DNA from 3 places in the Lysinibacillus sp. ACHW1.5 genome. Region 1 is predicted to be linked to each of the others. Evidence: riboswitches for the same ligand, from Rfam matches in the RefSeq annotation. Region 1 holds a riboswitch; each other region holds the start of a gene.
What was found. A riboswitch is a leader RNA that binds a small molecule or an ion and turns the genes downstream of it on or off. The one in region 1 is predicted to bind thiamine pyrophosphate.

Region 1 (6,213 bases):
GTAGCAAAGGAAGCAGCTAGCAATGCAACACTAACAGTAGAAATTGCCAAACAGTCCTTTGAGGAATTACAGCTTAAAATGAATGAAAAGCTTCAGCAATTTTCAGCAGATATGCAAGAAATAGGTTTCGAAAGCTATGAGGCTTATGCAACTGCTAAACGGAGTGCCATACAATTGGATGCACTTCGAAAAGCATGTAGCGACTATGCTTTACAAGTACACACGTTGCAAATTCAGATTACCGAAGGGGCTACATACCTTCAAGGAAAAGAGAAGCAAGATTTAGAGGCGATGGAAGCAAGAGTAGAACAGCATCGAGTTTCCTATGAGGAAGCATTTAAACGTTTACAACAGATCAATGGCTTTATACAAGCATGCCAAGGCTTTAGTGAAAAGGTGGAAGAAATAGCGAAAGAGCTTCATTTACTTGAACAAGAAGCAGGGCGAGTAAAGGAGCTCTATGGATTATTAAATGGACAAAACTCGAAAAAGCTATCCTTTGAGCGTTATATACAAATTAACTACTTAGATCAAATTACAGAAGCTGCCAATATACGTCTGTATCATTTATCAAACGGTCAATTTGAGCTTAGACGTTCAGATAGATTAGAAAAGCATGCGAAGCAAAGTGGCCTTGGTCTTGATGTTTATGATGCTTATACAGATCAATTACGAGATGTCAAAACTTTATCAGGTGGCGAAAAATTTAATGCTTCGTTGAGCCTTGCATTGGGGATGGCAGATGTGATTCAAAGCTACCAAGGTAATATTCATATTGAAACGATGTTTATTGATGAGGGCTTTGGCTCGCTCGATGAGGAATCACTAAATAAAGCAATCGATACATTAATTGATTTGCAGGATTCGGGTCGTATGATTGGCGTTATTTCGCATGTACCTGAATTGAAATCTGCAATGCCAGCAGTTTTACATGTAGAAAAAACATTGAATGGCCATAGTCAAACCCATTTTGAAGTGAAATAAAACGAAGGCGTATTTCCTCTAAAAGGAATACGCCTTCATTTTATTTTTTTCGAGTGGTGGTTGTAGGCGTTGTGCCCTTTTTTGCAGCCATTACTTTTTTTACGATAGGAATAACAATAGGTGCTAACTTAACGGCGGTTTTTACAACGTTTGATACTTTCATCCCAAAACAGCTCCTTTTACAATTACTACTACCTGTTTCACTTAAAAATAAAACATTAACGGATAACACGAACAGCCTGAATTATATTCCAAATCACAATACCTAGTGAGACGAGAGCATAGATGGCGAATGAAGCAAACCAAATAATCATCACCGTCTTGTTATTGGAGGTTGGATCTAAACTAAATGTAGAAAAAACAAAGACAATAAAGAATAGAATGCCAAAAACAAAAGGTATTAAATGAGAGACAAGTGCACGAATCGAATGGCTTTTTACATCACTGTCTTTTGTTACAAAATATACAATTAATGGAACGATAAAAGGGGCGAAGAAAATACTAAGATAACTAAAGGCAGCTAAAATTTTTTGATTCTCCATAGTTGTACCTCCTTTTTAAATATTTACGCATGAAAAACAGCAAAGTTTCAAAAAAATGATGTATGGAAGGTTGTAATCCTTTAATCCTTTGCGTACAATGAGAGTGTTCAAATAAATTCAGATGTAACGACCACAAGGGGAGCTGATGATGTCAGCTGAGACTGGGCACGTAATGCCTTGACTCTTCGAACCTGTAAGTTAACGCTTGCGTAGGGATGTGGATAGAAACCGACACTTGTACGATGTGAGGCTCTGTCCTGACATCGTTTTTTCGTCCTTAAAGGAAAAAAGGTGTCAGAAAGAGACATATCAGCGCTTTTCTATTCCTGCTCTTGTATCCTACATCGGAACAAAGGAGAGAATATGTATGGACAAAAAAAGACTATTAATGCTAGTGGAGATTGCGATTTTTGCAGCGATTGGTCTCGTACTGGATCAGGTTTCCTTTAAAGTATGGGCACAAGGCGGCTCAGTTAGTCTTGTTATGGTACCAATTATGTTAATAGCATTTCGCTGGGGCTTAATAGCTGGGCTAACAACTGGATTACTCGTAGGTGTAATGCAAACCATGTTTGGTGCTACGATTGTGCACTGGCTACAAGGATTCCTGGATTATGGAGTTGCTTTTACAGTTGTAGGATTAGCGGCGGTTGTACGTGGACCAGTGTTAGACGCTGCTAAACATATGAACAAAACAAAAATGGCACTTTATATAATCATAGGTACCGTTTTCGCAGGCCTCTTACGATACACAGCACATACAATTGCTGGTGCTGTATTTTTTGCCGAATATGCCGGTGACCAAAATGCATGGATCTATTCCATCATCTACAATGGTACATATATGCTACCAGCAACCATTTTAACGGCGGTCGTTGGTGTTCTTTTATTCACAGCCGCTCCACAATTAATGCAAAGAAAATTTTAATGCTAGTCCCTTCACATGAGTGGAGGGACTTTTTTGTCGTGAATAACTCTTTTAGCACTTTGCAAAGTAGGAAAGCATACAATATTTAAAGCGTTTATCGTTATACGCATAAAAAGTTATGTTATATTAAAGAATAGATATTAGATGAAAGGGACGTTATACATGATTGTAAAAACGCAAGAAGAGATTGAAGCTTTTAAAAAAATAGGACGCATTTGTGCTGAAATTCGCGAAGCAATGAAAGCTGCCACAAAACCAGGTGTTACAACACTTGAGCTTGATGAAATTGCTGGTCGCATGTTTGCAGAGGCAGGCGCTATTTCAGGACCAAAGGGAGAATATGATTTTCCAGGGTATACATGTATTAGCGTCAATGAAGAAGTAGCACATGGTATTCCAGGAAAGCGTGTTATTCAAGAGGGAGATATCGTAAATATTGATGTTTCAGGCTCTTTAAATGGCTATTTTGCTGACACAGGTATTTCATTTGTTGTGGGTGATGGCTATGAGGACAAAGAAAAGCTTTGCCGTGTTGCTAAAAGTGCCTTTGATCGAGCAATGACAAAGGTAAAGGCTGGATCTAAATTAAATCAAATTGGTAAAGCTGTTGAACGCGAGGCAAATGCTAATGGGTTAACTGTTATTATGAATTTAACAGGTCATGGCTTAGGTCAATCTTTACATGATGAACCAAACCATATTTTAAATTATTACGATGCATGGGATACTACTATTATGAAAGAAGGTATGGTCCTTGCGGTTGAGCCATTTATCTCAGCAAATGCAGAGCATATCGTAGAAGCAGGTGATGGCTGGACATTCGTGACACCTGATAAATCACTTGTAGCTCAAATCGAACATTCAGTCATTGTAACAAAAGATAAACCAATTATCTTAACGTCATTAGACGAAGAATAAGATGTAATGAAAAATCCTGCTAACCAAATTATTTTTGGTTAGCAGGATTTTTTTTAATAAATAAAATGCCAACAAAGAGAACACCACATAAAAATAAAGCGGCTGTAGTGACAAGTAGCTCATCAAAACCATTATGTATGGCGATTCCAATATAAGCCCAAATAAAAACACTTGGATACATAACATCAAAGTGATGGAAACGGATATGTAGCGCAATGGCTCCACCTAAAGTAAGTAAAATCACTGCCCAAAGAGGTGTGCTAAGACCAAAGCCGTTCCAACCATAAGCCGTTAACGTAAAGCTTGTATTTGTGATAAAAATAAATGTCATCCATGCTAAATAAACAGAGAAAGGAATACGACCAAACAAGGATTTGTCCTGAAGAGGGTACGTATTATACAACATAAATAAATACAAGACTAAGAGTAATGTAATGCCAAGAGAAACAATAAATAACTCATGGTGCCAGACATATATCGTCAATGCTTGTAATATATTTATGCAGCTAAAAAGCGCAGACTGTTTCAAAGTTGTCTTTTTCATGTTCATAACTAACCAATAACCGAGTAAAAAATAAATGATAATCCAAATTACATGACTTACACTAACTGGTGCAAATACAACAGAAAAACGATTAGCGATTTCTAGCGAAGATTGACCGTTGATGTTCACGAAAAAGGATGAAAAGGTTAGGATGATTGAGACAAGATAAGAGATTGTCATCATGATAAACCGAGGCATGTTTTCCTCTCCCTTCGTGTTAGATTGTATAGGGAAAAGACAAATAAGTATAGTACTGTCACTTTTTTTATTATAACGGAAATTTCCAACAATGTATCGTGTTGTTTTACTATTAATACCTACAATTTACCATGTCTGATAGGCATCCACATATTTCTTTAGTACAATAAGAATAGTCAAATAAAAGGAGTGAAGTTTCATGACCCAAAATTTAAAAAATCTAGATCTAACTGTTGAACTAGACAAAAAGATGTATAAAAAGAAATTAAAAGTACTCCAATATGAAATGTTGAACGCACAACAATTTTTATTAAAAAACAAGATTGGCTTGATCTTGGTTTTCGAAGGAATGGATGCGGCTGGTAAAGGTGGCGCTATTAAACGATTAATCGAACGTGTCGATCCCCGCGGTTATGTTGTACATCCTATTTCTGCCCCTCAAGCTCATGAATTACGCTACAATTATTTACAACGATTTTGGAGAAAGTTGCCTCAGCATGGGCAAATCGCTATTTTTGATCGCTCGTGGTATGGCCGCGTATTAGTGGAACGCATCGAGGGATTCGCAACAAAAGATGAATGGTCTCGTGCTTATGAGGAAATTAATAATTTTGAGAAGATTTTAACTGCAGGAGATTACATAATTATTAAGTTCTGGCTTCATGTTTCAGATGAGGAGCAATTAAAACGCTTTAAAGAACGTGAACAAAACCCTTATAAATCTTGGAAGTTAACTGCCGAGGATTGGCGCAATCGAGATAAAACACCTCAGTATATTGAAGCAGCGAATGCAATGTTTGAAAAGACAGATAAAAAGGATGCACCATGGATCTTAGTCGCTGGAGATGACAAAAAGTATGCACGGGTTCAGGTGCTACAGGAAACTATTGCACACATTGAACGAGAGGCTCAAAGACGTGGTCTTCATTTAACAAATGTGTTAGACAATACACAACTAGAGGATGCTGATTCCTCCAGCTTAGAAATAGTAAATGAGAAAAAGAAAGAACAAAAAACTAAATAATTGAATTGTGCTGCTATGACAATAAGACATAAGCTGTTTTGGTTGTAGCAGCCTCTTTTTTTACATACAATGAAATATAAATAGGGTTTTGCAATTATGGCTTATAGCCAATGTAACAAAGAGAAATGGATTGATTTTTATTGGAAGGCTAGTGTGGAGAAATGGTGCTTAAAATTTGGAATCTATTAAGAAAAAAGGGTGGGAATGTGGTAACAATAAAGGGGGAAAAATGCTACATCCGCACATTCCAAGAAAAAGATGCACGAAGTTTAACGGGTCTCGTAAGCCGTAATAAATACTTTTGGTCTATATACGAGCCACTGCAAAGACCTGAATACTATACAGTCGATGCTCAATACAAAAAAATTCAAGAAAGTCTCTATTTAATGGAATCAAAGCGTGAATTTACTTTTGGTATTTTTGAGCATGGTACAAATAATCTAATAGGGCATATTGCACTTTATGCTGTCAAACGCTTACCGTACTCGAGTGCATTTGTTGGCTATGCGATGGATGAGATTTATGTTGGAAAGGGCATTGTCACAGAAGCTGTGAATATGGTGGTCCGATTTGCATTTGAACAAATTGGTTTACATCGTGTAGAGGCCTATGTATCGACACAAAATAATGCCTCCATGCGTGTATTAGAGAAGGCTGGATTCCAGCAGGAGGGTCTGCTAAGAAAGCTACTGTATATCAATGGTCATTGGGTAGATCACTATATGTACGCACGTTTAGAGGATGAATAGAATAATAAGTGCCTATCTTCTACATAGTGAGGATAGGCACTTGTTCTTTTATTAATGTATCAAAAAATAACTTTATTGCTTATTTCCATCTTCAATTAAATCTAGATGACCTGTATTTGGATCAATTATTAAACCATGAACAGGTACGTCTTTTACCATTAATGGATGATTACGAATTGTATCGACACTTTTCTTAACACTTGTTGCTACATCACCGAAACCTCGTAAAAATTCTTTCAAATCAAAACCAGAATATTCCAACATTTTGATTGTTTCTGGGTCGATGCCTCGTTGTACCATTTCGCTAAGCATGGCGTCAGGATCAA
Region 2 (6,213 bases), 900 kb from region 1:
AAGCCTTTTCTTTCATTATTGATAAATTTGACTGCCTGCTTTTTTAAACTCCTCAGCCTTTTCTTTCATACCTTGATGGATCGCTTCAGTCGTATTCAAATCCTTATCTTTCGCATAATTACGAATATCCTGTGAAATTCTCATGCTACAGAATTTAGGCCCGCACATAGAACAAAAGTGTGCTGTTTTTGCTCCCTCTGCTGGCAGTGTCTCATCATGATATTCCACTGCACGCTCGGGATCTAGTGACAGATTGAATTGATCACGCCAACGGAACTCAAAGCGCGCTTTAGACAGCGCATCGTCTCGTTGTTGTGCACCTGGATGACCTTTTGCTAAATCAGCAGCATGTGCAGCAATTTTATAAGTGATAACGCCCACACGAACGTCCTCGCGATTCGGTAAACCAAGATGCTCTTTCGGTGTCACATAACAAAGCATCGCTGTACCAAACCAGCCAATCATGGCTGCCCCAATGGCTGATGTAATGTGGTCATAACCTGGAGCAATATCTGTTGTGAGTGGTCCTAATGTATAGAAGGGCGCTTCCTTACAAGCCTCTAATTGCTTGTCCATATTTTCTTTAATCAGATGCATTGGTACATGACCTGGTCCTTCAACCATCACCTGAACATCATGCTGCCAAGCAATTTGTGTTAGCTCACCTAGTGTTTCAAGCTCTGCAAATTGTGCCTCATCATTGGCATCTGCAATTGAGCCTGGGCGTAAACCATCACCTAAGGAAAAAGCAACATCATAGGCTTTCATAATTTCACAGATTTCCTCAAAGTGTGTATACAGGAAGTTCTCTTGATGATGATATAAACACCACTGAGCCATGATAGAGCCCCCTCGTGATACAATGCCTGTTACACGATTTGCTGTAAGCGGTACATAGCGTAAAAGGACACCTGCATGAATAGTGAAATAATCCACACCCTGCTCAGCTTGCTCGATGAGGGTATCACGATAAACCTCCCACGTTAAATCCTCTGCTACACCATTTACCTTTTCTAAAGCCTGATAAATTGGCACTGTTCCCACTGGTACTGCAGCATTTCGAATAATCCATTCTCTCGTTGTATGAATATGTTTACCAGTCGATAAATCCATAATATTATCTGCGCCCCATCGAGTTGCCCAGGTCATTTTCTCAACTTCTTCTGCAATGGAAGAAGATACAGCAGAATTCCCGATATTCGCATTGATCTTTACATGAAAATTACGCCCAATAATCATTGGCTCTGCCTCAGGGTGATTAATATTAGAAGGCATTATAGCACGCCCAGCTGCAATTTCTGAACGTACAAATTCAGGATCCATATTTTCACGAATCGCTACAAACTCCATTTCATGGGTTATAATTCCCTTTCGTGCATAGTGAAGCTGTGTCACATTTTTACCTTTTTTAGCACGCAAAGGCTTTCTCGCCAACTCAGGAAAGACATTTTCTTGAATACGCGGGTCATCAACATGACGAAAGCCATTATCCTCAGGTTTAATGGAGCGTCCCTCATATGCTTCTACATCCCCTCGCTCTTGAATCCATGCATTTCGTAAGGCAGGTAAACCTTTCGTAATATCTACTTGGTAGGCTGGATCTGTATAGGGCCCACTTGTATCATATACTCGAATAGGAGCATTTTCTTCATTTCCAAAGCTGCCTGTTGTCGGACTTAATGCAATTTCTCGCATAGGTACTAGAATATCTGGGCGTGATCCTTCCACATATACTTTTTTGCTTCCTTCAAAGCTAGACATAATGGTAATATTCTTTTCACTTATTGCTGACATGAGCTACTTCTCTCCCTTAAATATATTTTGATACAAGGACCGAATCTAGCTCACCCAACAATCCAAAAAATAAAGGCCGAATCCAAAATAATTATTTGGATCCGGCCACGAATGTAAAGGTCTATTGATTGCATACTCTGCAATAGCTTCTTAACTTTCCCACGCTGGTATGAGCCAGATCAGGTCCAAAGGGTCAAGAAACTTCGTAGCGTTTCCCTCTCAGCCTGACTCATCAGACTCCCCTAGTTAATACTATTTAGTTTGATGCTAGTGTAGCAGATAATACTAAGAGATGGAAGTTATTTTTTATCTTACTAGGTAAATAATATTTCCGCAAAATAGATCACAATGGTTACAGTTATACAGCTTACAATGGTTGAAAATAAAACAGCTTGCGCGGCTGTTGCTGATTCTACATCATATTCCAATGCTAGACTAGAACTATTACGAGATGTTGGAAAGGCACTAGCTATAAACAGTGATTGTGCGACGACTCCATCTAATCCCAATATATAAATAATGGCTAATGCAACAGAAGGTCCAATAATTAATCGCGTAAAACAGCTGATAAAGACGGTTTTATTAAACATTGATTTCATCTCTAGTTGTGATAATTGCGCGCCTAATGTAATTAAGGCCACAGCAATAAATCCATCTGCCACATGTTCTACTGGTATTTTGATAAACTGTGGAATACCAATATCAAAATAATTCATAGCTGCACCTATAATCAGCGCATGAATAATAGGCATTTTTAAAAAATCCTTAATGATTATCATACCTGACTTTGTAGAAGAAATTAAATTGTATAAACCATATGTATACGTAGTCATATTTTGAAAGATTACGAGCATGACCTGAATGGCTACCCCAATAGGTTGCGTGGCAAATATCATTTGAGCCACTGGAATACCGTAATTGCCCGAGTTAATAAGCACCACACTATTTTTAAAGACAGCTGCCTCTGTTCTAGGTAAACCTAACCCTTTTGCCATAAAATGACTGAGCAACATTTGACTACCGATAAAAAGTACAATAAATAATCCGACCTCTGCCAGTACAGATAACTCCACATGTGTTTCATATAAATTTATAAAAACAGCTGCTGGCATAAAGCAATATGTAATAAGCTGAGACAATGCTTTTAAATTAAAGCGAAATTTCTTTTGTAGTATAGCGCCTATTACAAGTAACACTAAAATAGGTACAACAATTTGAAAGAAAATCATTCCGAGATACATCATTTCAATGTCCCCCTTCCAGTGTGAATAGTAGTGTTGAATTCCTTCTAGGTCAATTTCTCTGGCTTTCACCATAAAGAAGACTGCCTCTATATTGAAGGCAGCCTTTCTTTTTAAGCAAGCTTAAATCGGTTTACAACTTCTTGTAGCTCGTTTGAAATATCGTTCATATTTTGAATAGACTCAGCTACTTTTTGTAATTCTACTTGTTGATCCATTGCAGAAGCACTTACTTGTTCCGCAGAGGCTGCTGTTTGCTCTGAAATAGCCGAAATACTTTGGATAGCCATGATTGCTTGATTTTTATGCTCTAACATGCTAGATAGTTTATTCATTAATTCACTAATAGAATTTGCAATTGAACCTGACAAGTCACTGCTATCTTTAAATGCTAGTTGCGTGCTTTGTACGGACTCATTTTGAGATTGCATTAAATCTGCATTAGATGCAATCACAGCAACCGTCTGCTGAGAATTTTCAAGAATGCTTTCTACTGTACTCTTAATAATTTCTGTTTCATTCTTAGATTGTTCTGCTAGCTTTCTAACTTCCTCTGCAACTACAGCAAATCCTTTACCATGTTCACCAGCACGTGCAGCCTCGATACTTGCATTTAAAGCTAGCAGATTAGTCTGCTCGGTAATACTTTGGATCGAAGCAATAATCTGATTAATATTGGCAATATTGAAAGCTAATGATTCCATTTGCTGCTGAATACGCCCATTCATTTCATTTGTCTCCATATTACGCTCTCTTAAACTTTCAACCTCATGCAATCCTTTTTCTGTTGTTACACCTGTTTTATGAGATAGCTCATCCATTTCATTAGATAGAGCCGTAATCGCATCAATCTGATCTGATAAATCCATCATTCGATAATTTGTTTCTTCTGTATCCTCTGATTGCTTCGAGGCTCCTTGTGCAATCTCGTTGATAGCTACAGAAACCTCTTGACTAGAAGCAACTACCTCATTAAATGCCTCATTTACCTGATTAGAAGATTGGTTCAATAACCTCGTGGAATTTAGTACAGTTTGAATCGCACTATTGGTTTTATCTAACATATTATTATAAGCCACAGCCACTGCACCAATTTCATCAGGCTTAATATATCGCTCTTCTACCTTTTGTGTTAAATCCCCTTCGGCTGCAGTTTCAATCGATGCACGTAAAAATTTAAGTGGTTTTAGTTGTTTATAGATGAATAACACACTTGCAGCTGTCATCAAAACCACCATAATAATGGAAGCAATAATCGTAAATACAAATACATGATTATATGTTTCTAGAATCTTTGATTCAGCTAACACGACTTGAACAGTCCATGTTTCGTCAATACCCTCTAAAATCATTGGAGCAAAAACATTATAGGCCTTTTCCTTCAGTTGATTAGAGTCAACGTACATACTTGTTAGTTCACCATTTTCCATTGTCTTACTAATACTTGTCCAAGTAGGATCCTCTTGCATATTGCGCCCAACTAGCTCATCACCAAAACTGTTAGCTGTTAGCACACCTTTATTCGTAATAATTGCCGCATAACCGCCCTCTGGGGCATTCGATTTTGTTAAATCATTTAAAAAATCTATTGATACATCGGCTGTCAATACACCGAAAAATGATCCGGAAGCATTGATCAATGGCACCGAAATCGTTGTCATTAATACAGATTGTCCGTTGACATTATAATCATAGGGCTCTGTCAAAACTGCACGTCTCTCTTCTTTTGGTACCCAATACCATTCAGAAATACTCTTATCATCAATACCTTCGATTAGAGCAGTCGAGATATCATTTCCGTTCTTACTTAAATAAGGGATAAAGCGATTTTTACTATCTACTAAAGAAGCCTCAGTTGGTTCTAAAATAATAGATTCTTGCTCAAAGATTGCTCCTACTCCAAGAATGTCATTATTGCTAGCTAAATTTTTTTCCATTATGTCTATGACACCTTTGGTAGACAACGTATTATTCTTCTCCATGCTTTCTATGATACGCTTTGTTGTTTGTAATGTCGTATTGGCTTTCTTAAATCTTTCACTCATAATAGCTGCAGAGGATTCAGCAGTTTGCAATGTTCCATGCTCTGCGTCTTCAACACTTTGCTTTTTTATAATAATTCCCGTTATGACAGTATAGGATAAAAATAAAATGAGAAATAATCCTATTATAAGGGAAGAAAGTTTTAAGGCAATTCCTCTTGATTTTTTCATAACTAACACCCCCACTTTTATACTAATAATAATAGATGGATGATTGTATCACAATAAATTATTTAGCGAATAAAGTAGAAAATTTACAGAATTATAGAGAAAAATACCGATACTTTGCTAATCAATTATTTTTCAATATGAATGACTAATGACTTATTTGAATTGAGATTCATAGTAAAACATCCTCTTTGAATTCTAAATTATAGAAAAATATGATATATTAACTATTAAATAGTATGATTGGAGTGACTTACATGAAAAATAAAGCGCTATCAACATTAATGGCCACGGCTATTACAGCGACACTAGTATTACCAATGTCTACTGCGAATGCCGCATCATCTCAAATACAATCAAATTCATATGAGACACATGTAGCAGCAGCCAAAAAAGTAATAGGTGAATCCGTAACGATCAAAAATATAACAAAAGATACTGTGATAACATCTAATGGTACATTTAGAATTCAATCGGCATTAAAGCCCCTATTTGATACTTCAAATAAAGCTGCATTAACCAATGCCCGAGCTACCATTGTAGTGAAAAATGGTCAAATTACGGACGTTACCTCATTAATATTAAACAAAGCAGGTACTAGCAAAAAAACTGTCTATTTTGATGGAGGTGACGCACTAATCTCGGGAGATCTTACTGTAAACGCTGACTATGTAAAGGTTCAAGATGTTAGCGTAGATGGACAGCTTATCATTACAAACAGAGTAAAAAAAGCCGTTACACTCGATGAAGTAGTAGTAGATGAAACAATTACACTAAAACCAATTGTCACGAAAAAGGTAAGTTGGCTATACGTCAACCTAATCGATATGAAATCATCAAACATCAATTTGGGACGTACTAAAGTCAATATATCTTCTGACCAAACTCTTGCCAAAGTAGATGTAGTAGGTAAAGTGGAATCTTTTGAAGCAATGACTAATATAGAAAAGCTTACAATTGATGTAGCG
Region 3 (6,213 bases), 1.5 Mb from region 1:
CAGCAAGGCGGAACAGCCTACGATATTGCTGTCCCTTCTGAATATATGATTGAGAAGATGAAGGAAGAAGAATTATTGATTCCTTTAGATAAAACGAAAATCCCTAATTTTAAAAATATTGATCCTTACTTTTTAGATTTACCATTCGATGCTAACAATAAATATTCTGTCCCTTATTTTTGGGGAACAGTAGGTATTGTCTACAATCCAAGCCTTGTTGGAGACTTAGACTTCTCCTCTTGGGATGATTTATGGGACCCTTCTTTAAAGCGAAAAGTCTTTTTAGTAGATGGTGCGCGCGAAGTCATTGGGATGGGCTTAAACAGTCTTGGCTATTCTCTGAATTCACTAGATGATCAGGAACTTCGTGAAGCTACTGACAAACTAATCACCCTTGCACCAAATGTAAAAGCAATCATTGGAGATGAAATTACACCATTAATGATCAATAATGAAGCAACCGTTGCCCTTACGTGGTCTGGCCAAGCAGCTGACATGATGTATGAAAATGAAGAGTTAGACTTTGCTGTACCTGAGGAAGGCTCAAACTTATGGTTTGATAATATGGTCATCCCAAAGACATCGAAGAATATTGATGGTGCCCACGCCTTTATAAACTTCATGCTAAGTGCTGAATCAGGTGCTCAAAATGCCGATTTTGTAGGCTATTCTACGCCTAATCTTGCAGCTATGGACTTAATGGACGAAGAAGTTGTTTCTGACGAACGCTACTATCCTTCTGAAGAACAACGCGATACATTAGAGGTCTACAAAAACTTAGGACCTGATTATTTAGGGAAATACAACGAATTATTTTTAGAATTTAAAATGGGTATCCGATAATTCAACTAGCGAATTGACTTTTACATCAATTCGCTAGTTTTTTTTCTCTTCTTATTTAACTGACTATTAAATAAGAACATTTTCAATTGACTATTTGCATTATTATATTTAGAAAATATTTTGTCTGAATTTTAATAGATTTTCACATCAGTATTCTTGTGATATTCCTTCTGATGCGCTATAACATCGCTACAATTTATAGCCATGCTTTATGCCATTACAGACAGACTCTCACATTTTTTAATTCTCACTTTATAAGAGAAGTCCATAGATTGTTGTTGCTTTACTAATTTATCCCCATAGCTTCTTTTCCCCTCAATTTTTATGACTAACATCTATTATTTCTTCATGCATAGGTGCGCGGATGAAAACTTTTGTGGAAAACCATTCTAAATATAGAACCAGTACGATAATCTTAACTATTAGCCAAGCAATAATTCTTTATGATAGACTGTACTATATTTGATTACAAAAAGGGGGTTCATTCGATGACCCAGCAGAAGTCCAATAAGGCGGCTTTGTATATTTTAATGTTTAATATGTTTATCGCAATGGGAAGTATTGGCATTATTATTCCTGTCATGCCAGAGTATTTAAAAATATTTGGTGCAGCAGGACAAGTTCTAGGTATGCTAATCGCAACGTTCGCCTTAGCTCAATTCGTATTTTCTCCTATTGCTGGGAATCTTTCAGATCAGTACGGACGAAAAAATTTAATTATTTTCGGTCTTATCGTAACAGGTCTTGCACAAATCGGATTTGGCCTTGCTACAGATGTATGGATGCTCTTTTTAGCACGATTTTTAGGTGGTCTAGGTTCCGCATTTGTTGCACCTCCTATTATGGCTTTTGTCGCTGACGTCACAACCTATGAAGAACGTGGGAAAGGTATGGGGATGTTGGGTGCCGCTATGTCTCTTGGCTTTATGATTGGACCTGGTATTGGTGGCTTTTTAGCAAAGGTAAGCTTACATTTCCCATTTTTCACAGCTGGAGCTGCAGCCATTGTAGCATCTATTTTATCTTACTTTTTATTACCTTCTACCAAACCAAACACTGCGCAACAGAAACAAAAGCAAGACAATCTGGCGAAGCAAATGGCTCGTTCCATACATATGCCTTATTTTGTTATGCTCATAATTATGCTGGTGTTCTCGTTTGGAATTGCAAATTTCCAAACGACATTGTCATTATTTGTGACAGAAAAGTTTAATTACACACCTGTAGATATAGCGATTATATTAGTTGTTGGTGGTGCTTTTGGAGTAGTAGTACAAATGTTTATTATTACACCACTGTTCAATCGTTATGGTGAAATGAAAGTAGTACTAGTAAATTTATTTATTGCATCCGTTGCTATTTTCTTAATATTATTTGTTTCTGGCTTTGCCCTTATTTTAGTTGTAGCAACAATTTTCTCTACAGCAACGACATTAATTCGTCCAGCTGTTAATACACTCATCTCAAAGCTTGCAGAGAAAGAGCAGGGATTTGCTGCGGGCTTGAATAATGCCTATATGAGCCTCGGAAATATGATTGGACCCGCTTTGGCAGGTTTATTATTTGACTGGAATATGAATAGCCCATATATTTTCGGTTCTATCATATTATTAGCCTGTTTCTTCCTTGCGCTCATCTGGACAGTGAAAAAAGCACCTCATTTAATGCATCCCGATACAAAATAGTCTGAAAAATCATTGACTATTTTTAGCAGTATGGTACATTATTGTTGATTCACAAAATTGAATGATTTTAACCACTAGGGGAGTCTTTAAAAGGCTGAGACGTATATGGTAATATACGGACCCTTTGAACCTGATCTAGTTCACACTAGCGGAGGGAAGTGGCGCTACTTGCTGTTGTCACTATATACACGCAAGGCCGCTTCCTATTGTTTAAAGGGGGTGGCCTTTTTATTTTTCCTCACGAACTTTACCAAAAGGAGTGAACTTTATGTCAATTCGTAAATTAACAGTCATGGCTTTATTAGTAGCCGTTGCTGTTGCAGGCTCTACTTTCGTATCCATCCCAACAGGCATCGCACGTGCTTACCCCGTTCAGCATGCGATTAATGTGATAGGAGCCATTATACTTGGGCCTGTACCAACTGTTATAGTTGCCTTTGTCACTGCCATCATTCGTATCCTTACTGGAACAGGCTCTCTACTAGCTATCCCTGGTAGTATCATCGGTGCGGTCTGTGCTGCTCTTGCCTATAAAAATAGCAATAAAATGTGGTTAGCTGGTATCGGAGAGGTTATCGGAACGGGCATTCTGGCTTCACTTATTGCCGTCCCTTATGCAAAATTATTCATGGGAACATCTGTAGCAGCATTCTTCTTCCTACCAGCCTTTTTAACATCAAGTACGATCGGTGCTATTTTAGGTGTAATGGTTGCGAGTAGCTTGCGTAAAACAGAGCTCGTAAAGAGATTTAATTCTTCTCTTTATTAAGAGGTATTGGATTATGAGCATTCATTGAGCTGCGGGCAGTCCAATTTGGAGCGCCTTTCTCCTCCTTATGAGCAAAGAGTCCACTTTGTAGATCATCTTCCCCTCTCTACAAAGGGGATAACTCTCTATTTCAAGCAACATAAAAAAAGCAGTGCAAAACTATTCGAGTTTGCACTGCTTCCTCTATTTAAGATCGTTTTTTCATGCCTTTTAACAACTGTGCTACATTTGTATCTTCTGCTTGTATAGTTTTTTCCTCAACCAGCGGCTCTTTTCTCTTCACATTCGTTAGGAAATTCCAACCAAAGCGTCTTATGGTAATATCAATAAAGAAAAGAAGCATACTTGCTAAGAGTAGCCATGTGGCAATATTTTGCCGATCTGCTCCTTTTGTCGTAAAGTCACGGAAAACATCTTGTGGTTCCTTTAAAACAGTGCCTCCTGTTCGTTTAGTTAACTCTTCTATCAGTTGGTTATTTACAGGGAGTAGTTCGTATTCAGCACTATAAGGAACACTTAGCCCTGCCTGATAAATGGCCTTCTTTTCATCTGCTACACGGAAGAAAATTAATCCAGGTTCAGCTTGTACTACAGCTCGAACTTGGGTTGCGGAAATGGTTTCAAGTTGTGTTTCTAGCTCCTCCCCTGCCTCATTTACCGCTACAATATCTAAAAATGCAGCTTCATTTGTAGGGTCTGTAATCATAAAGGAACCATCTGCTTCCAATCTTACATCATAGGCTACATCATTGTAGCTTGGTAGCATCTGAGAAATAAGTGTTTGCCAAAATGCTCCCCAATTCTGCCATCTTGCCCAATCTCCTGTCCATTTACCCGTTGAATCAGATGTAAAGGCAAATGTTTTACCAAGACCATATTGCCACTGCGCTAACACAGGATCTTCCTTCTCGCTTTCTGCTACAACAGTAGCCCCCTGTTTTGCCGTTGTCCCAATATATGCATTCATTTGTGGGACCCCATTTGCAAACAGCGAGTTCCATCCTGCTGCATTATAAATTGCTGGATAGAATGGATTGTCCTCAATATAGGTGCGGGAAATCATAGCTGTTTCACGAGATAAAATAGACGGAATGGTTTGCTCATCTATGACATCATAGAAACGTCCACTACCCATGTCACTAAGCGCTTCTAATAAGTTCGCATCAGCATCTTGTCCAATCGCTACTGTCGATAAGGTTATACCATTTTCTTTTCCTTCAGTAATTAAATCCTCATAATTCCCTGCCTGTGATTGCCCATCTGTTAAGAGAATAATATGCTTACGTTGGAGCTTTAAATCAGCAAGGTTCTCGTAGGCTTTAGCTAATGAACTATAGATTTCTGTTCCCCCACCAGGTGTTACTGATAAAATAGTATCCACAGCCTCTTCTTTACTGCTAAGAGGCCCTGTCTCTATAATCTCCCAAGGACGATCATCAAAGGCAATGAATCCTAATGTATCCTCGTCTCGCAACATCTCAACAGAACGTGCCGCTGCTTCCTTAGCAAGCTCAAGCTTCGAGCCTTGCATACTGCCAGAACGGTCAAGTACAATCACTAACCCTAAGGAAGGTAATTGCTCTTTGCCCTTAATTTCCATTTCCACTGGCAATAAGGTTTCAATCGGTGTTTTAAAATAGCCGCCTAGACCAAAACTATTTTCTCCACCCACCATTGTAAAACCAACCCCAAAGTTTTTGACTGCTTGCTCAATAACACTCATTTTTGCTTCACCCACTAAATGACCTGGCACATTGTCGAAAATAATAGCATTATATTGCAAATAGCTGGACAGTTCATTTGGTAGACTGTCGGGCGCTACAACATCATAGGCAATGGATTGACTACCAAGTGCTGCTGCGATGGGTGAAGCTGTTTCATAACCATTAACGATTAATAAATGTGGTTCACTTTGAACCATTGTGACACTAGTTAACTTATTGTTTTCAAAAATGGCATCCTGACCAACTTGAACAACGGCTTCATATTTTACAAGTCCTTCAGCTGTTGCTGCATGTTTATAGGTAAACACATTCGTGCCTTCAGTCAGCTCAACTGCCTCTTTATGAATAAGCTCATCATTTTCATATAGTAATAGCTCGCCTTGGCCTGCTGATGTTGCATGTATGTCTGTCACTAATTGTTGTTGCTCTCCAACGTAAGCAACCTGAGGGGATACAAAGCTTTTTAGTGATACATCATTGACAACTGGTTGACTAAAAGGCTTAATATCCACACTAATATTAGAGCCTTTCAACTTCGTAGCAAATTCTAAAGCATCGCCCTTTGTCTCATTACCATCTGTTAATAGCACAAGACGAGTTGCTTTTTTAGGATCTATAATCCCTGAAGCAAGCTGTAGACTTTGTTCTATATTTGTTTGATCGGTAGCTTTAATTTCAGTTAGTTTCGGTACTTCCTTTAATGTTTTAGATAAAATGGCCTCTGTTTGTAAAGTAGAGGAAAATGAATAAATGCCCGCAAGCTGTGGTTCTTTTTTTGATTGGAGGCTCTCCTGTATAAACTGAACCATCTCATCTTCCGTACCATTCATAGAAGCAGAACGGTCTACTAAATAAATAATTTGTTCTTCTTTGATTGGTAATAATAGATATGGACCTGCGAGTGCAAAAACTAAACAGCCTGCTGCCACTATGCGAATAGTAAGTACAACAATATGACTTCTTTTAAGTCGCTGTCGCTCATGAAAGTATGTCCATCCAAAATACAAGAATAATGGAAGGAGTAACAACAATACTAACGGCATATCAATTCGTAAATCCACGACGTCGTTGCACCTCCCACTCTGAAACAAGCAATAGTAAAATAATTACAATTAGCCAAGGCACGAAAGAGGTCATCGACACTTCTTCCTTTCCATTGTCTGAAATATCACCTAATGTAAAACTTGTTCCT

Region 2: linked by a shared signal. The riboswitch ahead of thiC (phosphomethylpyrimidine synthase ThiC) and the one ahead of thiT (energy-coupled thiamine transporter ThiT) in region 1 are both predicted to bind thiamine pyrophosphate.
Region 3: linked by a shared signal. The riboswitch ahead of thiW (energy coupling factor transporter S component ThiW) and the one ahead of thiT (energy-coupled thiamine transporter ThiT) in region 1 are both predicted to bind thiamine pyrophosphate.

Annotation. Positions count from the first base shown of each region.
Region 1 covers NZ_CP091777.1:3,888,119-3,894,331, reverse strand. Annotated here, with positions in the region: gene L6W14_RS19625 (AAA family ATPase) at 1-984, shown strand, start outside; gene L6W14_RS23110 (hypothetical protein) at 1,025-1,147, opposite strand; gene L6W14_RS19620 (magnetosome magnetite crystal formation protein family) at 1,203-1,526, opposite strand; TPP riboswitch at 1,652-1,759, shown strand; gene thiT (energy-coupled thiamine transporter ThiT) at 1,894-2,454, shown strand; gene map (type I methionyl aminopeptidase) at 2,617-3,372, shown strand; gene L6W14_RS19605 (hypothetical protein) at 3,401-4,114, opposite strand; gene L6W14_RS19600 (polyphosphate kinase 2 family protein) at 4,314-5,138, shown strand; gene L6W14_RS19595 (GNAT family N-acetyltransferase) at 5,300-5,887, shown strand; gene L6W14_RS19590 (beta-class carbonic anhydrase) at 5,960-6,213, opposite strand, start outside.
Region 2 covers NZ_CP091777.1:232,182-238,394, reverse strand. Annotated here, with positions in the region: gene thiC (phosphomethylpyrimidine synthase ThiC) at 16-1,794, opposite strand; TPP riboswitch at 1,934-2,048, opposite strand; gene L6W14_RS01120 (AEC family transporter) at 2,109-3,038, opposite strand; gene L6W14_RS01115 (methyl-accepting chemotaxis protein) at 3,149-5,248, opposite strand; gene L6W14_RS01110 (S-layer protein) at 5,503-6,213, shown strand, end outside.
Region 3 covers NZ_CP091777.1:826,955-833,167, reverse strand. Annotated here, with positions in the region: gene L6W14_RS03805 (ABC transporter substrate-binding protein) at 1-843, shown strand, start outside; gene L6W14_RS03800 (MFS transporter) at 1,332-2,528, shown strand; TPP riboswitch at 2,595-2,702, shown strand; gene thiW (energy coupling factor transporter S component ThiW) at 2,797-3,297, shown strand; gene L6W14_RS03790 (VWA domain-containing protein) at 3,485-6,082, opposite strand; gene L6W14_RS03785 (vWA domain-containing protein) at 6,066-6,213, opposite strand, start outside.